Linked DNA regions of Variovorax paradoxus. The protein of the gene in region 2 interacts with the protein of the main gene of each other region in a pairwise test. Links are inferred from orthologs where the notes say so. Each region holds a gene or a part of one and is shown on either strand. Other genes may lie near its edges. The genes, in order: cysE and cysK.

Region 1 (11,209 bases), 2.8 Mb from region 2 along the record:
CGCGGCACCTGAGCCTCAGGACGAGGCGGGGTCTTCCGGCTCGCCGCCCGCTTCCGACAGCCGCTGCGCGATGGCGATGGCCTGCGCCACCCACTGGTTGCCGCAGTGGTGCCGGCGGATGGCAGCCACCTTGCGCTCGAAGCGTCCGCCCACGATGCGCACCCGCTCCAGCCCGCGCGACGCCACCATCGCTGCGCCCAGCCGCGCCGGCAGGATGCCCATGCCGCAGCCCGCGGCGGCAAGGTCGAGCGTGAGTTCGACCGAATTGCTCTCGATGGCCGGCTGCAGCGGCCGGCCGCATTCGCGCTCGACGATGCGCCGCAGCACATAGGGCCGCGGCGGCAGGATCAGCGTCTGCGCCGCAAGCTCGGCCACGGGAATCTCGCGCGGCAGCCCCTGGCCCGCCAGCCGGTAGCCCACCAGCCGCTCGTCGTGCAGCAGCACGCGCTCGACCTCCTCGGAGTCGATGGCCACGTCGTAGACGAAACCCATGTCGGCCTTGCCGCGCACCACCGCCTCGACCACGTCCTGCGAGCTGGCGGTCATCAGCGTGAGCCGCGCTGTGGCGCCCTGCGCGCGGAAGGCCACGGCGAGGTCCGGCAGCAGGTAGGCCGCGAGCGTGTTGACGGTGGCGATGGCCAGGTGATGGGTGGACGCACCGGCCGCCGCCGCGGCTCCCATCGCATGGTCGATCTGCTCGAACGCCGGCTCCAGCCGCGCCAGCAGTTCGGCGCCCGATGCGGTCAGCGCGACCCCGCGCCCGTGGCGACGGAACAGCGCGAAACCCAGATGCTCCTCGAGCCGGCGGATCTGCTTGCTCAGCGCCGGCTGCGAGATGGCCAGCGTCTCCGCCGCCTTGCGCAGCGACGGCGAGCGCGCGGCAAACACGAACTGGCGCAAGGCGTGGTCGGGGGTGTCCATGGGAAGGCAAGGCTAGCGCATCCGGCGCCGGGTGCTGATTGTGAAAGACCCGCTGGCGATAACCACGGGTTATCTCTGGAATGCGGCGCGGGCGGTTACTCAGGCCGGGGCGAAGGCGGACCATGGCGCCTCCCCGACCCGACCCCACGAAGAACCGACCATGCAACGACGCCAGCTTCCCGCCGCGCTCTTCGCGCTCTCGATGGCCACGCAGGGCGCGCGCACCGCGCTGGCGCAGCCATCCTCGCCCTCTTCCGCTGCGTCACCCGCCGCCGCGCCTGTTTCGCGCGCCGTGCGCCTGATCAACGGCTTCTCCGCGGGCGGCGCCGTCGACACGCTCTCGCGCACCGTGGCCGAACGCCTGGGCGCCGTGCTGGGCCAGCCGGTGGTGGTCGACAACCGGCCCGGCGCCTCGGGAATGATCGCGGCCGATGCAGTGGCGCGGGCCGCGCCCGACGGCCTCACTGTGGGCGTGCTCGATGTCGGCGCGCTGGCCGTGAACCCGGTCCTGCAGAAGCGGCTGGCCTACGACGCAGGCAAGGACTTCGCGTACATCGGGCTGGTCGCACGCATTCCGCTGCTGCTGGTGGCGCACCCTTCGGTGCCGGCGGCCAACCTCCGGGAACTGACGGCGCTGCTGCGCGCCAACCCGGGCACCTACGCCTATGCCACCGCCGGCATCGGCAACCCGCTGCACCTGGCGATGGAAGCGTACCGGCAGGCCAGCGGCGTGGACGTGGTGCACGTGCCTTACAAGGGCGCCACGCCGGCTGTGCAGGACGTGCTCGGCGGCCGGGTGCCGCTGATGTTCATCGACGTCAACACCAGCGCCCAGCACCTGCGCGCGGGCACGCTCAAGCCCATCGCGATTGCCACGCGCGAACGCAACCCCGCGCTGCCGGACGTGCCGACCTTCGCCGAATCGGGCTTTCCGGCCTTCGAGGCCACGCCCTGGATCGGGCTGCTCGCACCCGCCGCGCTGACGGCCGACGCCAGGGCGCGCATGGCCGGTGCGCTGGCGCAGGTGATGGCGCAGTCCGACACCCGCAACAGGATCACCGCGCTGGGCTTCGTTCCGCTGCAGGACGGACCCGATGCGTTCGCGAAGCTGGCGAGCGAAGATCGCGTCGCCTATGCCAGGCTGGTCCGGGACCGCGGCATCACGCTCGACTGACGCCCTGGACCGATCGACACCCTACCGGAGGTTTTCATGACGGAATCCGAAATGCTCGAACTCGGCGCGGTCGAGGCACTGGCCGCCTTCGCCGATGGCACGCTGAGCTCCGAGGCCTACGTGCAGGCGCTGCTCGCGCGCGCCGAGGCCCAGCGCTCGCTGAACAGCTGGATCACGCTCAACGCGCAAGGCGCACTGCAGGCGGCCCGCGCCGTGGATGCGGCGCGGGCGCGCGGCGACAGGCTCGGCGCGCTGGCGGGGCTGCCGCTGTACATCAAGGACAACATCGACACGCGCGGCATCCGCACCACCGGCGGCACGCCGGCGCTCGGCGACTTCGTGCCGCGCGCCGATGCGCCGGTGCTCGAGCCGCTGCTGGCGGCGGGCGCGATCGTGCTGGCCAAGGCGAGCCTGCACGAGCTCGCGTTCGGCAGCACGTCGAGCAACGCGGCCTTCGGCTTCGTGAAGAACCCGTACGACACCGGCCGCATTCCGGGCGGCTCGTCCGGCGGCACCGCGGCCGGCATCGCGGCGCGCATCGCGCCGGCCGGGCTCGGCACGGACACCGGTGCATCGGTTCGGCATCCGGCCTCGTTCTGCGGCATCGTGGGGTTGCGTCCGTCGGTGGGCAACGGCGGCGGCGAGAGGCGCTATGCGGGCGGCGGCGTGGTGCCCATCTCGCGCACGCGCGACACGCCCGGCCCGATGGCGCGGACGGTGGCGGACGTGGCGCTGCTCGATGCCGTGGTCACCGGTGAATCCACGGCGCCGCTCGCACCGGCATCGCTCGCCGGGCTGAGGCTCGGCCTGCCGCGCGCGTACTTCTGGGACAACCTCGACCGCGAGGTCGAGGCCGTGATGAACACGGCCGTACAGCGGCTGCGCGAGGCAGGCGTGATCTTCGTCGAGGCCGACCTGCAGGGCGTGCCCGAGCTCAATGCGCAGGTCTCGATGCCGGTGGCGCTCTACGAGTTCTACTACCGCGACCTCGAGGCGTACCTCAAGGAAGAAGGCCTGCAGCTCACGCTCGACGAGGTGATCGCGCAGGTCAAGAGCCCCGACGTGCAGGGCATCTTCGGCATCGCGAAGGACATGCCCAAGGCCGCGTACGACGAGGCGATGGCGGTGCACCGGCCGAAGCTCGTCGCGGCGTACGCGGACCACTTCGCGCAGCACGCGGTCGAGGGCGTGCTGTTCCCGACCTGCCCCATCGCTCCGCCGCCGATCGATCCGGAATTCACCGGCAGCGTCGAGATCAACGGCATGCCGCAGCCCGGCGGACCCGCGGCGCTGTTCCAGGTGCTGATCCGCAATGTCGACCCGGGCAGCAACGCCGGCATTCCGGGCCTCGCGCAACCGGCCGGCATGACCGGTGGCGGGCTGCCGGTCGGCCTCGAGATCGACGGGCCGCTGGGCAGCGACCGGCGCCTCCTCGCGATCGGCCTGGCCATCGAACAACTGCTGGGCAAGCCGCCCGCACCCGACCTGTGATGACGCACGACACCATGAACGCACCCGACCGCGCGCAGCTGCGCGACACCGTCAACGCCACGCTCGGCTCGCCGCTGCGTCCCGCGCCCGAATGGACGCTTGCGCAGAAGATGGCCATCGCCTGCCGCTACCTCGCGCAGCAGGAGCACTGCGAGACGCTGGCCGGCCAGATGACCGTGCGCCTGGGCGAGGGCCGCTTCGCGACCACGCCGCTCGGCGTGTCCTTCGACGAGATGCGCCCCGGCGACATCCTCGTGGTCGACGACGAGCTGGCGCTGCTCGAAGGCCGCGGCATGGCCAACCCCGCGACGCGCTTCCACATGTGGGTGTACCGCGCGCGGCCCGATGTGGCCTGCATCATCCACACGCATCCGCCAGCCACTTCGGCGCTGTCGATGATCGAGGAGCCGCTGGTGGTCGCGCACATGGACCAGACGCCGTTCTTCAACGACTGCGCCTTCCTCAAGGAGTGGCCCGGCCTGCCGATCGCCGACGACGAAGGCGTGGTGATCTCCGCGGCGCTGGGCGGCAAGCGGAGCATCCTGCTGGCGCACCACGGCCTGCTGACCGCGTGCGCGACGCTCGAGGAATCCACCTACATGGCGGTGCTGCTGGAGCAGGCCGCGCGGCGCCAGCTGATGGCGGCGGCCGCCGGCACGGTGCATCCGGTGGCGGACGCGCTCGCGCAGGAGTCGCACGACTTCCTGCTGAAGCCGAGCATCGTCAACGCGACGTTCGCGATGTACGCCCGCCGCGTGCTGCGGGCGGGGCATCCGCAGGACGACTTCCTGGCCGACCCGGGCGGCTAGCCAGCTGGCGCGAAACGGCGCGCTACTTGCCGACGAGCTGCGTGAGCTTCTCCGCCTCGAAGCTCTCGTCGCGCGCCGCATCGCACGGCACGCAGTCCTTGCTGCCCGGCTGCGCCGAGAGCTTCTCGATGGCCTGCCACAGCAGCGCGATCTGGTGTTCCTGGCTCGAGGCGTTGTCGATCAGCCCGCGCATGGCCTGGCTCAGCGGGTCGTCTTCCTGCGTGATGCCGTATGCGGAAAACTTCTGCGGGGCCACCACGTCGGCGCTCTCCCCGCTCTTCGAGGGAATGATGCGCGCGGGAATGCCGACCGCAGTGGCGCCCGCCGGCACCGGCTTGATGACCACCGCGTTGCTGCCGATCTTGGCGCCGTCGCCCACGACGAAGCCTCCCAGCACCTTGGCGCCGGCGCTCACCACCACGTTGCGGCCCAGCGTCGGATGGCGCTTCTCACCCTTGTAGAGCGAGGTGCCGCCGAGCGTCACGCCCTGGTAGATGGTGCAGCCGTCGCCGATCTCGGCGGTCTCGCCGACCACCACGCCCATGGCATGGTCGAAGAACACCCGCTCGCCGATCCTGGCCGCGGGGTGGATCTCGATGCCGGTGAGCCCGCGCGCCACGTGCGCGATGAAGCGCGCCGGCCACTTGAAGCCATGGGTCCAACAGGCATGCGCCCAGCGATGCAGCACCACGGCATGGAAGCCGGGGTAGACCGTGATCACTTCCCAGGCACTGCGGGCGGCCGGGTCGCGTTCGAGGATGCACCGGATATCGGCGCGCACGCGAGAGAACATCGCTGACTACTTCTCGTTATTTGGTTATGTCGACGGGGGGCGCAGTCTATAGCCCGATGTCATCGCATACGTGCAATGGGGTCTTGGTCGGGGTCCTGGGGTGCCGGCTGCTGCGGCGAGCCGTTGCCGCGCGGTGGCTTCGTCGCATCGCTCATGGCCTTCGCGATGCCGCGCAGGATGTGGATCTCCTCCGGCGTGGGCTGCGCCCGGTTGAAGAGCTGCTGCAGCCGCGGCATGAGCTTCTTGGGCGCGGCGGGGTCGAGGAAGCCGATGTCCACCAGCGAGCGTTCCCAGTGCTCGAGCATGCCGGCCACGGCCTGGGCATCGGCGGCCTGCACCGGGTTGACCGCTTCGCGCACCTCGTAGCCGCCGAGTGCCAGCCGCCATTCGTAGGCAATGACCTGGATCGCCGCGCCGAGGTTGAGCGAGCCGAACTTCGGATCGGTCGGGATGCTCAATGCCACGTTGCACCGGTAAACGTCTTCGTTTCGCATGCCGAAACGTTCGGAGCCGAACAGGAAGGCGACATGCTGGTCGTCCTGCTGGCCAAGCGGCACCAGGTGCTCGCGCGGCGTGCGCGTGGGCGGGCCGAAATCGCGCGGGATCATGGCGGTGGCGCACAGGTGGGTCACGCCGTCGAGGGCCTCGCCGAGCGTCTCGACGATGCGCGCGTTGGCCAGCACGTCGAGCGCGCCGCTGGCGCGCTGGATGGTTTCCTCGCGCCGCAGCACGTTCGCCCAGCGCGGCGCCACCAGCACGAGGTCGGTGAAACCCATGGTCTTCATGGCGCGGGCGGCTGCGCCCACATTGCCGGCGTGGCTGGTCTGGATCAGGATGAAACGGGTGCGCATGGCGGGTTGGGGAGACACGAACGGGCGGAGCCGGTAAAATCCCCCGATTCTCGCCGCCCGCATCGCCGGGCCGCTCACGGGGCGCCAAGCCCCTTCCCCCGTTCTTCTCACAATCCAATGTCGTCCCCCAACCTGCATCCCATGCTCAATGTGGCCGTCAAGGCCGCACGCGCCGCCGGCGCGATCATCAACCGCGCTGCCCTCGACGTCGAGGCCGTGCGCATCTCCCAGAAGCAGGTCAATGACTTCGTCACCGAAGTCGATCACGCCAGCGAGAAAGCGATCATCGAGACGCTGCTCGGCGCGTACCCGGGGCACGGCATCCTGGCCGAGGAATCGGGCTCCGAGTACGGCGCCAAGGATTCCGACTACGTCTGGATCATCGATCCGCTCGACGGCACCACCAACTTCATCCACGGCTTCCCGGTGTACTGCGTGTCCATCGCGCTGTCGGTGCGCGGCAAGATCGAGCAGGCCGTGGTCTACGACCCGACCCGCAACGACCTCTTCACGGCCACCAAGGGCCGCGGCGCCTACATGAACGACCGCCGCATCCGCGTGTCGAAGCGCACCCGCCTGAACGAGTGCCTGATCTCCACGGGCTTTCCGTTCCGCACCGGCGACAACTTCAAGCAGTACCTGGCCATCATGGCGGACATGATGCCCCGCGCGGCCGGCCTGCGCCGCCCCGGCGCCGCCGCGCTCGACCTGGCCTACGTGGCCGCGGGCTTCACCGATGCGTTCTTCGAGACCGGCCTGAACCCCTGGGACGTGGCCGCAGGTTCGCTGCTGGTCACCGAGGCCGGCGGCCTCATCGGCAACTTCACGGGCGAGCCCGACTTCCTCGAGCAGCGCGAATGCCTGGCCGGCGCCCCCCGCGTCTACGGCCAGCTGGTGCCGCTGCTCGCCAAGTACTCCAAGTTCGCCAACGTGGACGACAAGCTGCGCGCCAGCGACCGCGTGCGCGCCGTGTCGGCATCGACCAAGGCCAGCACGGACGACGCATCGGTCGACCTGTACGCCCGCAGCACCGTGGTCGACTTCGCCGACGAGCCCGCCGAAGGCTCGGCAGCGCCCGCGCCCGCCGCAGCGCCCGCGCCGCGCAAGCTCACGCGTGTGCGCCGCGACGCGCCCCCGCCCCCGCCACGGTGACGGTGCCCCTTCGAGGGCGACGCTTCCTCCAAGTGACCATGCTGGGGCCGAACGCCGCGCCCCGGTTGCGCGCCGCGCTGCGCGTCGCGCTGAGCCACTACGTCGCCAGCGGGCTGACCGTGGCGCTCGGCCTGCTGTTCATCTCGGGCGGCATCCACTTCTGGCTGGGCACCCTCGCCGCCTCGGCCGCCGCCACCGGCGTGATCGTCACCGCGCCGCCCGACCTGCCCGGGCCGCGCCGCGGCAAGTTCCTGCAGATGCTGCCGGCGCCGCTGATCGGGCTGCCACTGTTCTTCGCGGTGCAGCTGCTGCACGCCGCGCCCATCCGCCTCGGATTGCTGCTGGTTCCCGCCACCTTCATGGCCTTCCTGGCCATGGCATGGGGCAAGCGCGGCATCCCGATCGCCATCGCCGTGATGTTCTCGATGGTGTTCTCCATGGCCACGCCGGCACCGGCGGGCATGGCCGACGCGCTCGAGCGCACCTGGCAGTTCGGTATCGGCGCGGGCCTGTACGTCATCTGGGCCACGCTGGCCAACCTGGCGCTCAACGGGCGCTTCCGCACGCAGTCGATGGCCGACGTGCTCTATTCGCTGGCCGCGCTCATGCGCACCGAGGCCAGCCAGTTCCTGCCGCACGACGACACGCGCGACGTGCGCGACACGCCTGCCCCGCTGCTGGGCCAGCTGCTGCGCGAACAGGCCGCGCTGGCCGACCAGCTGCAGGCCACGCGCGACATCGTGCTGGAGTCGCCGCGCACGCCGCGGCGCCAGCGGCTGGCCGCCATGCTGGTGATCGTGCTCGAGATGCGCGACCAGCTGCTGGCCAGCGAACTCGACCTCGACACCCTGCGCACCCACCCCGCGCATGCGCAGGCGCTCGTCGAGATGCGCCGCGTGCTCGAGGAGCTTGCCGACGAGACCGTCGCGCTGGCCGACGCCCTGCTGCTGCGCCGGCAACCCGATGCCGTGGTGGACCGCCGCCCCCGCCTCGCGGCCATCCACGTTGCGACCGACGACGGCGCCGACAGCCGCACCGGCGGCAGCCACATCGGCCCGACGGCCGCCATGCTGGCGCGCGGGCTGGCCAGCCGCATCGGCCACATCAACGACGAGGTGCTGCGCCTGTCGGCCATGGCGCGCGGCGAAGCCGAGCCCAACCTCGCGGTGGTGCGCGCCAACTGGCAGATGTTCGTGAGCCCGACCGACTGGTCGCTGCGCCCTTTCCTCACGTTGTGGAGCTGGGACCAGCCGCCGCTGCGCCATGCCATCCGCGCCGCGCTGGCCATCGCCGCCGGCTACGCCATCGCGGTGTCGATGCCCTGGGGTTCGCACGACTACTGGATCCTGCTGACCATCGTGGTCGTGCTGCGCGGCAGCCTGTCGCAGACGCTCGAGCGGCGCAACGCGCGCGTGGCCGGCACGCTGCTGGGCTGCGTGCTCGCGGTGGGCCTGCTGTCGGCGCATCCGTCGGCGCTGATGCTGCTGGTGATCGTGACCGTCGCGCAGGCCATCGCGCACAGCTTCGCGGTGCGCCGCTACCTCATCACCGCCGTGGCGGCCACCGTGCTGGGCCTGGTGCAGGCGCACCTGCTGAACGTGGGCGTGGCGCCGATCTTCGCGCTGTTCGAGCGCATTGCCGACACGCTCATCGGCGCCACGCTGGCCTGGGGCTTCTGCTACGTGCTGCCGTCCTGGGAGCGCACGCAGATCCCGGCGCTGGTGGCGCGCGTGCTCACCGCGCAGGCGCGGCATGCGCGGCTGGCGCTCGGCCTCGGCCAGCTGCAGGCCGTCGACAGCAGCCCCGAGCTCGAATGGCGCCTCGCGCGCCGCGAGGCCTACGACAGCCTGTCGGCGCTGGTGCAGGCCACGCAGCGTTCGCTGTCCGAACCGCGCGCGGTGCAGCCGCCGCTGGAGCCGCTGGAACACCTGCAGGCCCACAGCTACCAGCTGCTCGCGCAGCTCAGCGCCGTGAAGTCGATGCTCGTGCTGCGGCGCGACCGCCTCACGCCGGGCGAGGTCGAAGGCCCGATCAGCCGGACTTCGCAACGAATCGAGGCCGCCATCGGAACTCTGCCCACCACCGGCCCCTCTCACCCCGAGAGCGCGGGATCGACCACCGTCGGCGGACCGATTCCCCTGCCTGACCCGTTCGACAACGACATCAGCCCCTGGCTGCTGCGCCGGCTCGACCTGGCCACGGCACTCGCCACGCAGCTGCGCGACGACGCGGCGCGCATTCTTCAACCTCTGAACGAGACAACGGAACCAGCAAAGACGACCACCGCCTGATGATCAAAGAGATACTTGCCCACCCCTGGTTCGGCACATGGGTTGCCGCCCTGATTGCAGTCCCCCTCTCTCTTCTCGCGCACCGCATCGGCGGCATTGTCCTGAGGCGGATCACCCGCCCGGCCCCGACGATCCACACCATGGTGGTCAATTGCAATGCCGCAGCGCGCATCGTGCTGCCGCTGGTGGCGCTCAACGTGGTGTGGCAAGGCGCTCCCGACGACCTGCGCTACATCGGCAACGTGCGCCATCTCACCGGCCTGCTGCTCATCGCGTCCACCACCTGGCTCGCGGTGAAGGCCATCAGCGGCTTCGCCGACGGCGTGCTCGCGCAGAACCCCGCCGACATCGCCGACAACCTGCACGCGCGGCGCGTGCTCACGCAGACCCGCGTGCTCGCGCGCACCGCCGCCACGGTGGTGCTGGTGGCCGGCGGCGCGATGATGCTCATGACCTTCCCCGGCGCACGCCAGGTCGGAGCGAGCCTGCTGGCCTCCGCCGGCGTGATCGGCATCGTGGCCGGCCTTGCCGCCAAGCCTGTGTTCAGCAACCTGATCGCCGGCCTGCAGATCGCGCTGTCGCAGCCGATCCGCATCGACGACGTGCTGGTGGTCGAGGGCGAATGGGGCCGCGTCGAGGAGATCACCGGCGCCTTCGTGGTGCTCAAGATCTGGGACGAACGCCGGCTGATCCTGCCGCTCACCTACTTCATTGAAAAGCCGTTCCAGAACTGGACGCGCCATTCCTCGCAGCTGCTGGGCGCGGTGTTCATCTACATCGACTACGCCATGCCGCTCGCGCCGCTGCGCGCGGAGGCCGAGCGCATCGTCAAGGCCGCGCCCGAATGGGACGGCCGTTTCTTCAACCTGCGCGTGACCGACGCCACCGAACGCACCATGCAGGTCCGCGTGCTCTGCACCGCCGCCACCTCGGGGCTGGCCTTCGACCTGCGCTGCAGCGTGCGCGAAGGGCTGATCGACTTCATGCGGCGCGAGTACCCGCAGTTCCTGCCGAGGATGCGCATCGAGAGCGACATGCAACCCGGCCCGGAGCGCACGCAGCCCGACACACCGCCGGCAATGGCCTGACACCTCCTGCGCAGAAAGGCCGCCGGGCGCTGCCGGCAATCCTTCTTTTCCAGCGCAACGCGGGACCGTTTGCCGACCCGGCGCGCCCGGCCGGTTGCATGTGCAAGAAGGCTCCACGCCGGGTGCGGCCTTCCTGTTCAAGCGCGGCTCCGTCCGCAACGGCAGCGCCGTGTTCCAGCTCTCCGACAGCCCCGACAGCCGCAATGCGCGCGCTGCCCGGCCGCGTGACGTGGCAGGCACGGCCTTCTCTCGGGGCAATTCCGCTCCGGCCGCGAAGCGCAGGCCCGACCTGGTGAAGAATCGGAGCTCGCGAACATGCCGAACCCGAGCGGCAATCGCCGAGGCCCGATCACCTGAGAGCGCTGCGTTGAAGCCAGACCCCCGACAAACCTCCCCGCTCGCGCGGGCCTTGCTGTACGGCTTTGCCGTGCTGTGCCTGGTGCTGGGCCTGATCGGCGTCGTGGTGCCGGGCATGCCGACCACGGTGTTCATCCTGATGGCCGCCTGGGCCGCCGCGCGCAGTTCGCCGCGCCTGCACCGTTGGCTGCTCAACCATCGCATCTTCGGCCCGCTGCTGCGCAACTGGGAAAACGGCCGCACCGTGAGCCGCCGCGCCAAATGGAGCGCGACTGTGACCAT
Region 2 (11,080 bases):
CCGTCATCGGCCACGAGGTGGCGCACATCGCCAACGGCGACATGGTCACGATGACGTTGATCCAGGGCGTGATGAACACCTTCGTCGTGTTCCTGTCGCGCGTGATCGGCTATGCGGTCGACAGCTTCCTGCGCCGCGGCGACGACCGTTCGTCGGGCCCCGGCATCGGCTACTACGTGAGCACCATCGTGCTCGACATCGTCCTCGGTTTCGCGGCAGCGATGGTGGTGGCCTGGTTCTCGCGCCATCGCGAGTTCCGCGCCGATGCTGGCGCCGCCGCGCTCATGGGCCAGAAGCAGCCGATGATCAACGCCCTTGCGCGCCTGGGTGGCCTGCCCGCCGGCGAACTGCCGAAGGCGGTGGAAGCGATGGGCATCACCGGCAGCATCGGCAAGCTGTTCGCCACGCACCCGCCGATCGAGGAACGCATCGCTGCGCTGCAGAGCGCGCAGCGTTGAGCTGAACGGCAGCATGAAATAAAAAGGGGCTGGTCGATGGACCAGCCCCTTTTTTCGTTGGCAGAAGCGGGTGTCGTTGGCTCAGAGATCGAGTGCCGAGATGGCTTGCAGCCCCTGCTTGATGTTGTTGCGTGCGGCACCTTCCACCGACATGCGCAGACGCGTCGTGCCCACAAGCGAATCGAACGCGCCACCTGTGTAGGTCGACTTGATGACCTGGCGCATGGCCACCGACTTGTCGGAAACCTTGATGAGCGTCCAGCCCGCTTCCATGTCGACCGTGAACGCAGCGCCGAAGGTGGGCTTGTTCAACCTAGTAATCGAGACCGACAGCTCGTAGTCGCCGCTCTTGCCCTTGACGACTTCCTTGAACAATGCCGTCTTGGTGACCGACTGCTCGATGGCCGTGCGCAGATCGTCATTGCTGATGTCCGCGCTCCAGAGGGGATTCGTCTCATTGCCGCCGCCGGTCTTGACCGAAAGCGAATACGGCAGCTTCTTGCTCGAAGCAATGCTGGTGGCCGTCATGGCGTCGCGATTGGCCGGCGAGGCGCAACCAGCGAGCATGACGACAGCGGCGAGGGCAGCCAGCGCAGCAGCGCGGCGAAAGGCTTGATGGATCATTTCTGCGTTGCCGATTCTTTGAAGATATTGCCAACCACTTCGTCGACCATTTCCTGTGGTGACAGGCGTGTGAGCGAGGTGTGGAACGAGTTGCCCGTGGCCAGGGGAAAGTCGGATTTCGGGTCTCGCACCGTCACCGTGAGTTCGAGCAGGTACATCGAGAGATCCCACATCCACTTGTCGACGTAGGTGACGACGGCGTCGACCTGTTCGGCTGACTTGCTGTCTTCCGTGACCTGCAGGCCGCGTTTGCGCAGGTTGCCGGCGATCAGCTTGTGGATCGTGCCGTCTTCACCTTCGAGCTGCTTGACCTGCACCACGCGCAGTTTGTCGAGATTCGCTGAGGGATCGACGGTGGCCGTTGCGCGATTGACGGCACAGCCGCTCGTGAACAGGGACACGGCCGCGGCTGCAAGGAGCAGCCTGATGACTCTTTTCAATTAACGTTCTCCTCCGCCCGACATGGGCGGAAGGGAATGTAACTGGAAATGTATAAAAACGTTTCTGCTGCAGCAAAGGTGCGGCGTCGCCACACCTTACAGCCAGCGCAATGATGATCGGCCGGTGGCCGCTCAATTGCCGGTGGCCGCGGGACCCGAAGGTTCAGCGGGTTGAGCAGGTGCTTCCTCTACTGGCTGCGCGACAACGGCCGCTTCGGCAGAAGGCGTCGCCACTTCAGCTCCAGCCGCTGCCTCCGCGGCCGCCTGCGCCTTCTTCTGGTCGTTGCGCACGCGTTGCAGCGTGCGCGCCACGTCACCGGGCTTCATGCCGTACATCTCGGCGAATTCCTGCTCGCTGCGGCCGCTGGCCTCGAAGGCGCGCAGCAGGGCTTCGCGCTTGGCGGCCTGCTGGGCGAGTTCGGCCAGGGCCTCGTCGACCACCGCATTGGCGTTCGCGTCGCGCGAGCGCACGAGCACTGCGTAGGCTTCGCGGTCGAGTCCCGAGGCCTCGACGGCCTTGGCGATGCGCGCCACCAGCTGCGGGCGCAGGTCGGCGGCGGCGTTGCCGTTGTCGTTGTTGCCGTTGCGATGGGCACGGCGGCGATGCAGCTCGAGGATGGCGTGGTGCACATGCTCGGGCGCGACCGGGTCGAGCGCGTTGCCGTCGAGGTCGTGGCGTGCCAGGCCGGCAGCCACCGACTCGAGGTAGCGCGTGGAGCGCGCGTGCTGGCCCATGGCGATCTTCAGGTCTTCGGCCTTGAAGTCTTCGGGGTGGCGGGCGAGCAGCTCTTCGTACACGCCGAGCTTCAGCGGCACGAAGCGCGCGCCGAAGAGTTGCGGGTACAGCTCGAACAGGCGCTCCAGCACCGGATTGACCTTGCGCGGCGTGCGCTGCGGCGATTGCTGCGAGGGCTGTTGCGCCTTCTGCTGCCGCGGTTGCGGCTGGCCGGCCTGCTGCACGCGCTGGCCGCGGCCGCCGCCCGCGTTCTTCTGCCGCGGCGGACGCGATGCCTGCTGCGGCTGCTGTGCTTGCTGCTCGGGCGCGTCGGCACCGGTGCCGGTTCCTGCACCGGCCTGCAGCTGCTTCAGCTGGTCGGCCATGTCCAGTTGCTGGCGCCGGGGCGCACGGGCGTTGGTCTTGGGGGTGGCGGTGGAAGCGTCGGTCATGCGGGGGCGCTGTAATGGATTGGAAGGAGAAAGTCCGGCGCGGCGCGATCAGCGCGGCCGGAACATCCTGAAGAGATTGTCGCGGCTGACTTCGAAGTAGTCGGCCGGGCCGCCGCCACGCAGGATCGGCTGCGCCGCGGCGGTGTCGTAAATGCCGTCCTTCAGCAGGTGGCGCGCGATGTGCACGCCCACCACCTCGCCGAGGACCAGCCACGTGGAAACGGGCACGCCGTCCACGCCTTCGAGCTGCAGGATCTGCGTGAGCCGGCACTCGAACGACACCGGGCTCTCGGCCACGCGCGGCACGGCGATGCATTGCGATGCGGCGGTCGTGAGTCCGGCCAGCTCGAACTCGTTCACCTCCGGCGGCACGGCCGCGCAGGAGCGGTTCATCTGCTCGGCCAGAGGGCGCGTTGCGAGGTTCCAGCCGAACTCCCGCGTCTGGCGGATGTTGTGCAGGCTGTCCTTGGCGCCGATGCTGGCGAAGCCGACGATCGGCGGCGTGTAGTTGAAGGCGTTGAAGAAGCTGTAGGGCGCGAGGTTGAGCACGCCGTTCGCGTCCTGCGACGAGATCCAGCCGATCGGGCGCGGCCCGACCATCGCGTTGAACGGGTCGTGCGGCAGGCCGTGGCCCTTGGCGGGTTCGTAGAAGTGGAAGTCGTCGCCGGCCATCGGGAGGTCTCGGTGTCGTGTGGGCGTCCGGCGGCTCAGGCCGAGGCCCGCGCCGCCTGACGGCCGATCAGCAGCCGGAATGGCAGCAGCATCAGCACGCCCACGGCAAGCTTCACCGCCAGGTCGCCCAGCGCCCAGGTGAGCCAGGGGCCGTCGGTGCCCGCGAAGGCGATGCCCCAGAACACGATGCTGTCGAGCACCGCGGCGATCACCGTGGCCACCAGCGGCGCACGCCACCACAGGCCGCGGCGCAGGCGATCGAACACGCCGATGTCGAGCAGCTGCGAGGCGATGAAGGCCAGCCCCGAGGCGGCCGCGATGCGCACCGGCGCCAGCAGCAGCGACACGCCCACCGCCACCGCGAAGCCGACCCAGGCCACGCGGCGCGCCATGCCGGGACCGAAGCGCCGGTTGACCAGGTCGCTCACGAGGTAGGCCACAGGGTAGGTGAATGCGCCCCACGTCAGCCAGTCGTTGAGCGCGAACTGCACGAGGATGTTGGAGGCCAGCACCACCGCGGCCATGGCGAGCGTGGCGGCGGTGAAGTGGCCGAGCGTGGCGCGCTCAAAGCGGATGGGGTGGACAGCGTGCATGGCCTGTGTCAGACGTTCGCCGTGCGTTCGCGTTCGGACGCTGCCAGCACGCTGTGCGCCACGGCCTCGGCCACCTTGATGCCGTCCACGCCGGCCGACAGGATGCCGCCTGCGTAGCTCGCGCCTTCGCCGGCGGGGTACAGGCCGCGCACGTTCAGGCTCTGGAAGTCGTCGCCGCGCGTGATGCGGATCGGCGAGGAGGTGCGCGTCTCGACGCCGGTGAGCACCGCGTCGTGCGTGTCGAAGCCCTTGATCTTGCGGCCGAACGCGGGAAACGCCTCGCGCATCGCCTCGATGGCATAGGCCGGCAGGGCCTTGTGCAGGTCGGTGGGTGTCACGCCGGGCTTGTAGGAAGGCGTCACGCTGCCGAGCGCGGTGGAGGGCTTGCCCGCGATGAAGTCGCCCACCAGCTGGCCCGGCGCGCGGTAGTCGCCGCCGCCGAGCACGAAAGCGTTGCTCTCGAGCTCGCGCTGCAGCGCGATGCCGGCGAGTGCATCGCCGGGGAAGTCGCGCGGGTCGATGCCCACCACGATGCCCGCGTTGGCGTTGCGCTCGTTGCGCGAGTACTGGCTCATGCCGTTGGTGACCACGCGGCCCGGCTCGCTGGTGGCCGCGACCACGGTGCCGCCGGGGCACATGCAGAAGCTGTAGACCGAGCGCCCGTTGCTGGCGTGGTGCACCAGCTTGTAATCGGCCGCACCGAGCAGCGGATGGCCCGCATGGCGGCCCCAGCGCGCGCGGTCGATCAGGCCCTGCGGATGCTCGACGCGGAAGCCGATGGAGAAGGGCTTGGCCTCGATATGCACGCCGCGCGCATGCAGCATCTCGAAGGTGTCGCGCGAACTGTGGCCCAGCGCCATCACCACGTGGTCGGCGCGCAGCTCGCTGCTCTGGCCGGTGGTCTGGTCGAGCACGGTGAGGCCGCGAAGGTGGCCGTTCTCGATGTGCACGTCGGTCACGCGCTGCTCGAAGCGGATCTCGCCGCCCAGCGCCACGATCTGCTCGCGGATGTTCTCCACCACCTTCACCAGCTTGAAGGTGCCGATGTGCGGATGCGCGACGTAGAGGATCTCGGGCGGCGCGCCGGCCTTCACGAACTCTTCCATCACCTTGCGGCCCAGGAAGCGCGGGTCCTTGATCTGGCTGTAGAGCTTGCCGTCCGAGAAGGTGCCGGCGCCGCCTTCGCCGAACTGCACGTTCGACTCGGGGTTCAGCGTGCTCTTGCGCCACAGGCCCCAGGTGTCGCGGGTGCGCTGGCGCACGGTCTTGCCGCGTTCGAGCACGATGGGCCGGAAGCCCATCTTCGCGAGCATCAGCGCCGCGAAGATGCCGCAGGGGCCGAAGCCGATGACCACCGGGCGCGACACGCCGTCGGGCGCATCGGCCGGCGGCGTGTAGCGCATGTCGGGCGCGTTCTGGATGTGCGGATGGCCCGCGTGCTTCGCGAGCAGCGCGGCTTCGAGCGTCGCGTCCTTCAGCTGCACGTCGCAGATGTAGACGGTGAGCAGTTCCACCTTGCGCGCATCGAAGCTGCGCTTGTAGACGGTGTGGGATTCGATCGCGTCGAGCGGAACGTCGAGCGTTCTTGCGATCAGTGCGGCCAGCGCGTCGGGCGCGTGGTCGAGCGGGAGTTTGAGTTCGGAGATTCTCAGCATGGCCAAAGGCTTGTGACTATCAAGCAGCGCACCATTTTAGCTTCGTCGTTCGTGGAACACCGAGGAACCGGCTTTGCCGGGCCTCAGGTGTTGCCCCCGGTAGGGGGGAGGCGAAGCGGACACGAAGTGCCGCGCAGCCTGGGGGCGAGCCAGATCAGGCTGGAAGGAAGCCTTCGACGGACAAGTAGCGCTCGCCGGTGTCGTAGTTGAAGCCCAGCACCACCGCGTCGGGTGCCAGCGAGGGCAGCTTCTGGGCGATGGCTGCGAGCGTCGCGCCGGACGAGATGCCCACCAGCATGCCTTCTTCCTGCGCGCAGCGGCGCGCCATCTCGCGCGCCGGTTCGGCGTCGACCTGCAGCACGCCGTCGAGCAGCGAGGTGTCGAGGTTTTTCGGGATGAAGCCCGCGCCGATGCCCTGAATGGGGTGCGGCGACGGTGCGCCGCCGGAGATCACCGGCGAGGCCACCGGTTCCACCGCGAACACCTGCAGCTTCGGCCACTTCTTCTTCAGCACCTTCGCCACGCCGGTGATGTGGCCGCCGGTGCCCACGCCGGTGATGAGCACATCGATGCCGTCAGGGAAGTCGGCCGCGATTTCCTCGGCCGTGGTGCGCACGTGCACGTCGACGTTGGCGGGGTTGTTGAACTGCTGCGGCATCCACGCACCGGGCGTGCCGGCCACGATTTCCTCGGCGCGGGCGATGGAGGCCTTCATGCCGCCGGCGCGCGGCGTCAGGTCGAAGGTGGCGCCGTAGGCCAGCATCAGCCGGCGGCGCTCGACCGACATGCTGTCGGGCATCACCAGGATCAGCTTGTAGCCCTTGACGGCAGCGACCATGGCCAGGCCGATGCCGGTGTTGCCCGAGGTGGGCTCGACGATGGTGCCGCCGGGCTTGAGCGCGCCGCTCTTCTCGGCGTCTTCCACCATCGAGAGCGCGATGCGGTCCTTGATCGAGCCGCCGGGGTTGGCGCGTTCGGACTTGATCCAGACCTGCTGCTTCGCGTTGCCGAACAGCCGGTTGATGCGGATGTGCGGCGTGTTGCCGATGGTCTCGAGGATGTTCTGGGCCTTCATGGAATGGGATCTCCTTGGGTCGATGCGTTGGTGTCGGACGGATAGCGCGCATTGTGAGACCAGCCCGCTTCGTTTTTCAGCGCGAGGGTGTTGCGGCAGGCAACAGCCGCCCGCGAAGCAGCAGGCCCAGCGTCTTCAGAACCAGCAGGCCGACGATGAGGTTGGCGGCCGCGAACGAGGCCGGGGCGATCCATTCGAGCGGGCCGCCGGCACCGGCAGCCAGCAGCCGCATCGCCAGCGTCGGCAGCGCAGCCACGCCGAAGCTGAAGGCCCAGTACGAGGGCGCGAACGGCTGCCGCGCGATCCACGGCAGCAGCCGAAGCAGCAGCAGCGCCTGGTACAGGCCGTAGCCCAGCAGGATCTGCGCGAACAGGTCGGGCACGCCGCCGTTCAGGCTCAGGTAGGTCACGCCGCCGACCACCGCCGGTGCGAGCTGGATACCGAGCACCGGGCGCTGCGCTTCGGGCATCGGCGGCTGCAGCGCGGCGCGGCCCAGGATCAGCGACTCGATCGCCAGCCACGAGAACAGCCCCGCGCCGAAGAACAGCATGCCCAGGTGCGGCCAGCCGAAGCTGGCGGCCGCCGTGCCGGCCACGAAGTTCTGCGCCACCGCCGGCAGGTAGATGGCCGGCGTGACCGTCTCGGGCTGGCGCCCGCCCTGCCACACGCGGCCGTAGAGCCACAGGCCGAGCACGAGCTGCGCCGTGACGGCCACGGCGAACACGGCCAGCGCCACGGGTCGCGACCAGGGCAGCAGCGCCATCGCCGCAAGCATGCTGGCCACCGGACCCAGCGCCGCGAACGACGACTGCACCGGATGGTTCATCTCGGCGCGCGCCTCGTCGCCGCGGTGCAGCCACTTCCATGCATACAGCGCCAGCAGGGCGAACCACACCGCGATGCCGCTCCAGGTCACGGCGTGTTCGATGTCGCGCGGCAGATGCCACAGTGGCGTGGCCACGCGCCAGGCGTTGCCCATCGCGAGCAGGCCGACGGCGATGCCGAAGAAGGAGGCCGGGATGGCGGGCACCGCGGTCGCCGCGGAGTGCGCAGCGGGCGACCGCGCGGCCGGGGCGGCGGTGAGGGCGGGAAGTGATGGAAGTGTGGGAAGGGCGGAAGGAGCGGCACGATCGGAATTCATTCTGTTCACCTCGTGAAGACGTTGAATGAACTTTAGGCCGGCGCATTGGGATTTTGAATGCCAGAATGTCTCGAAGAATTGCTTCAGCGTCTCACGCCCGATTGCCATGGACACCTTGAGCGAACTTGTCGGATGGCTCGACCCGCGCGGCCGCATGGACCTGCGCTGCCTGTTCGGCGAAGACTGGGCCGCGCCGCACGAGGCCATCGGCCCGTGGCGCGCGCCTTTTCACATCCTGCTGCGCGGGCGCTGCGAACTCTGGCTGCCCGATAGCCGCGCGTTGCTGCAGGTGGAGGAGGGCAGCCTGGTGGTGCTGCCGCGCGGCTCGGCGCACGTGCTGCGCACGACGGGGCTCGAGAGCGAAGGGCGGGCCATCCGGCTGCGGCACGGCGAACTGGTCGACCTGAAGACCAACCTGCGGCAGCCCGCGAAGGCCGATACCGACATCCTGTGCGGCGAGTTCGAGTTTCCGGGGCGGCGGCGCAGCATCCTGCTCGACGCGCTGCCCGAGACCATGGTGATCCCTTTCGCGCAGCATCCGGAATACGGCTGGCTCCAAGGGCTGGTGCGGCTCATGGCGCACGAGATCGAACAGCAGCGCGCCGGCGCGGCGGCCATCGTGGCGCAGCTGTCGGGCACGCTGTTCACGCTGGCGGTGCGTGCGCACCTGGCCACGCGGCCCGAACTGTCGGGCGTGCTCGGGCTCATGGCCAGCCCGCGGCTCGCGCCCGCCCTGCAGGCCATGCTGGCGAACCCCGAAGCGGCGTGGACGGTCGCCGCGCTGGCCGGGCGCTGCCACATGTCGCGCGCCACCTTCGCACGCGAGTTCGCGCGGCGTGCGGGCACGGGTCCGCTCGAACTGCTGACGGCACTGCGCATGGAACTCGCCTCGCGGCTGCTGGCGCATGGCGGGCAGGACACGGCCAGCGTCGGCGAGGCGGTCGGCTACCGCTCGGAGGCGGCCTTCAACCGCGCGTTCGCGCGCCATGCGGGCGTGACGCCGGGGCGCTTCCGGCGCGCTGCGCTCGATGCAGCCAAACCTGCCTGAGTGGCGTCGGGCGTGATCTTCGTCGCCACGCCGTACATGCCGTGGCGCAGCGCGGTGGGCTTCGCCCTGTTGCCGAACGGGTGGCCCGAATGACCGCCGCAGGCCTTCGTCCGGTGGCGCGGGATATCGTTTCCGATATGTTCACCTGAATACAACGCGGTACATTCGCCCGTTGGTTGCGAGCGAGAGACGCCGCCGGGCCAGCGCAGCATTGCTTGCGCTGGTTCGCAGGGCGAGCGCTGTCGCCGTGTCTTATCGAATACATCGGAAACGGGAGATGGTCATGGATTGGTCCAGGAGCTTGGTTTCGGGCGTCGCCGCCCTGGTGCTCGCCGGGTGCGGTGGTGGCGGGGACAACAGCGGCGCGGTGTTCGTTCCGCTTGCGCCCGCACCTGCGCCCGCGCCACCCGCACCGCCGCCGCCTCCCGCCCCGCCACCAGCGCCTGCACCGTCCGTGCAGCTCGGTGGCGCCATCGACCGCTCGGCGGCCCTCACCGAAGCCGAGCTCGCAGCGCGCGCGCCGATCACCCAGACGGTCGATTTCTCCAGCGGCAGCGGCGCCCAGACGCACACCTACACCGGCGCCGGGCTGTGGCCGCTGCTGAACGACGCGGGCATCCAGGTCGATGGCGCGCGCAAGAACGACGTGCTCAGCCGCTACCTGCTGGCCACCGGCGCCGATGGCTACAAGGTGGTGTTCGCGCTGGGAGAACTCAGCCCCGACTTCGGCAACAAGCCGAGCGTGGTCGCTTATGCCGAAACCACGGCGGGCACTTCGGCCCCGCTGGGCACGACCGACGGCCCGTTCCGCGTGACGGCGCCGGGCGACGTGAAGGGCGGGCGCTATGTGTCGAACCTCGTGCGGCTCGACGTGGTGGCCGCGCCCGCGACGGCGGCGGCCCTTCCGGGCGGCGGTGTGTCGAGCAGCTTTGCCGTTTCCGGCAAGGTCGGCACGTCGATGAGCTACACCGCCGCGGACCTCAAGGCCATGACTGCGTCGCCCGACCTGACCGTGGGTGCCAACGTGTACCACGGCGTCAGCCTGTGGACGCTGCTGAGCGGCCTGGGCCTGCCCGCCACGCCGAAGAACGCTTCGCTGGGCATGTACGCCGTGGTCACGGGCAGCGACGGCTACCGCGCCACGCTGTCGCTGGGCGAGATCGACCCCGGCTTCGGCGGCAAGGCCGCGATGGTCGCCTACCAGATGAACGGCGCCGACCTGACCACCACCGGCTTCGCGCGGCTGGTGGTGCCGGGCGAGGTGAAGCAGGGGCGCTCGGTGTCGAACCTGATCGCGATCGAGGTGTTCTCCGCGCTCGGTCCCTGATCAACCCGCCACCGCGCGCCGGCTGCGCAGCGGTGCCTTCCACAGCTCCGCCAGCAGCACGCCCGCCACCGTGAGCGCGCCGCCGACCGCGTGGTACGCCGCCAGCGACTCGCCGATGACGGCCGCGGCGATCACGGCGGTGAGCAGCGGGATCAGGTTGAAGAACATGCTCGCGCGGCTCGGGCCGATGTGCGCCACCGTGTGCATCCACACCAGCGGCGCGATCATGGAGGCGCCGAGGCCCGCGAAGCCGATCAGCGGCAGATTGGCGGCGGACAGCCCCACCCGCGGCGTGAGCAGGTAAAGCGGCAGCAGCGCGATGACGGCCACTACGATCTGCAGGTAGAGCAGCTGCAGCGCGGGCACGTCCTTCATGCCCCAGCGCTTGAGCAGGATCACGTAGACCGCATAGGCCAGCATCGCCAGCAGCATGAGCGCGTCGCCGGTATTGGCGCCGCTCTTCAGCAGGGTGCCGAGGTCGCCCGAGGACACCACCACCAGCACGCCCGCGATCGACGCCAGCGAGCCCGCCACGGCGCCCGCCGTGAGTCGCTGTCCCAGCAGCAGGATCGACAGCGCCAGCACCATGATCGGCGTGAGCGAGCCGATGATGCCCATGTGCGTGGCCGTGGTGAGGTAGGCCGCGTAGTACGCCAGGCTCTGGTAGACGACCATGCCCAGCAGGCCCAGCACCGCGATGCGACCCAGTTGCGGCCGCACCGCCGGCCAGTTGCGCAGCATCGGGCGCAATGCCAGCGGCGTGAAGAGCAGGGCGGCCAGCAGCCACCGGTAGAAGCTGATCTCGGCCGGCGCGATGGCGCCGGCGGCCATCTTGCTGACGACGACATTGCCCGCCCAGATGACGACGGCGAGCAGAGGA

Evidence for each region.
Region 1: the proteins of cysK (region 2) and cysE interact in binary tests that used the Escherichia coli proteins (3 or more experiments, as listed by UniProt). The link is inferred for Variovorax paradoxus from one-to-one orthologs.

Annotation. Positions count from the first base shown.
Region 1 is NZ_LR743507.1:4,338,054-4,349,262, forward strand. What follows is about bases 3,304-6,181. They hold cysE (serine O-acetyltransferase), read right to left. Parts: upstream 5,189-6,181; coding sequence 4,418-5,188; downstream 3,304-4,417. Other genes in these bases: iaaH (indoleacetamide hydrolase), read left to right, coding at 3,304-3,586; AACL56_RS20155 (aldolase), read left to right, coding at 3,601-4,395; AACL56_RS20165 (RNA methyltransferase), read right to left, coding at 5,248-6,039; AACL56_RS20170 (inositol monophosphatase family protein), read left to right, coding at 6,157-6,181. Outside these bases: cadR (Cd(II)/Pb(II)-responsive transcriptional regulator), read left to right, coding at 1-12; AACL56_RS20140 (LysR family transcriptional regulator), read right to left, coding at 16-921; AACL56_RS20145 (Bug family tripartite tricarboxylate transporter substrate binding protein), read left to right, coding at 1,082-2,095; more of iaaH, read left to right, coding at 2,132-3,303; more of AACL56_RS20170, read left to right, coding at 6,182-7,191; AACL56_RS20175 (FUSC family protein), read left to right, coding at 7,230-9,482; AACL56_RS20180 (mechanosensitive ion channel family protein), read left to right, coding at 9,482-10,570.
Region 2 is NZ_LR743507.1:1,571,492-1,582,571, forward strand. Bases 4,725-7,473 are described here. They hold cysK (cysteine synthase A), read right to left. Parts: upstream 6,685-7,473; coding sequence 5,764-6,684; downstream 4,725-5,763. Other genes in these bases: AACL56_RS07005 (NAD(P)/FAD-dependent oxidoreductase), read right to left, coding at 4,725-5,609; tehA (dicarboxylate transporter/tellurite-resistance protein TehA), read right to left, coding at 6,761-7,473. Also shown: protease HtpX, read left to right, coding at 1-458; AACL56_RS06980 (hypothetical protein), read right to left, coding at 540-1,082; AACL56_RS06985 (hypothetical protein), read right to left, coding at 1,079-1,483; AACL56_RS06990 (ProQ/FinO family protein), read right to left, coding at 1,655-2,689; AACL56_RS06995 (flavin reductase family protein), read right to left, coding at 2,738-3,361; AACL56_RS07000 (VUT family protein), read right to left, coding at 3,397-3,954; more of AACL56_RS07005, read right to left, coding at 3,963-4,724; more of tehA, read right to left, coding at 7,474-7,714; AACL56_RS07020 (AraC family transcriptional regulator), read left to right, coding at 7,932-8,873; AACL56_RS07025 (molybdopterin-dependent oxidoreductase), read left to right, coding at 9,328-10,200; AACL56_RS07030 (DMT family transporter), read right to left, coding at 10,201-11,080.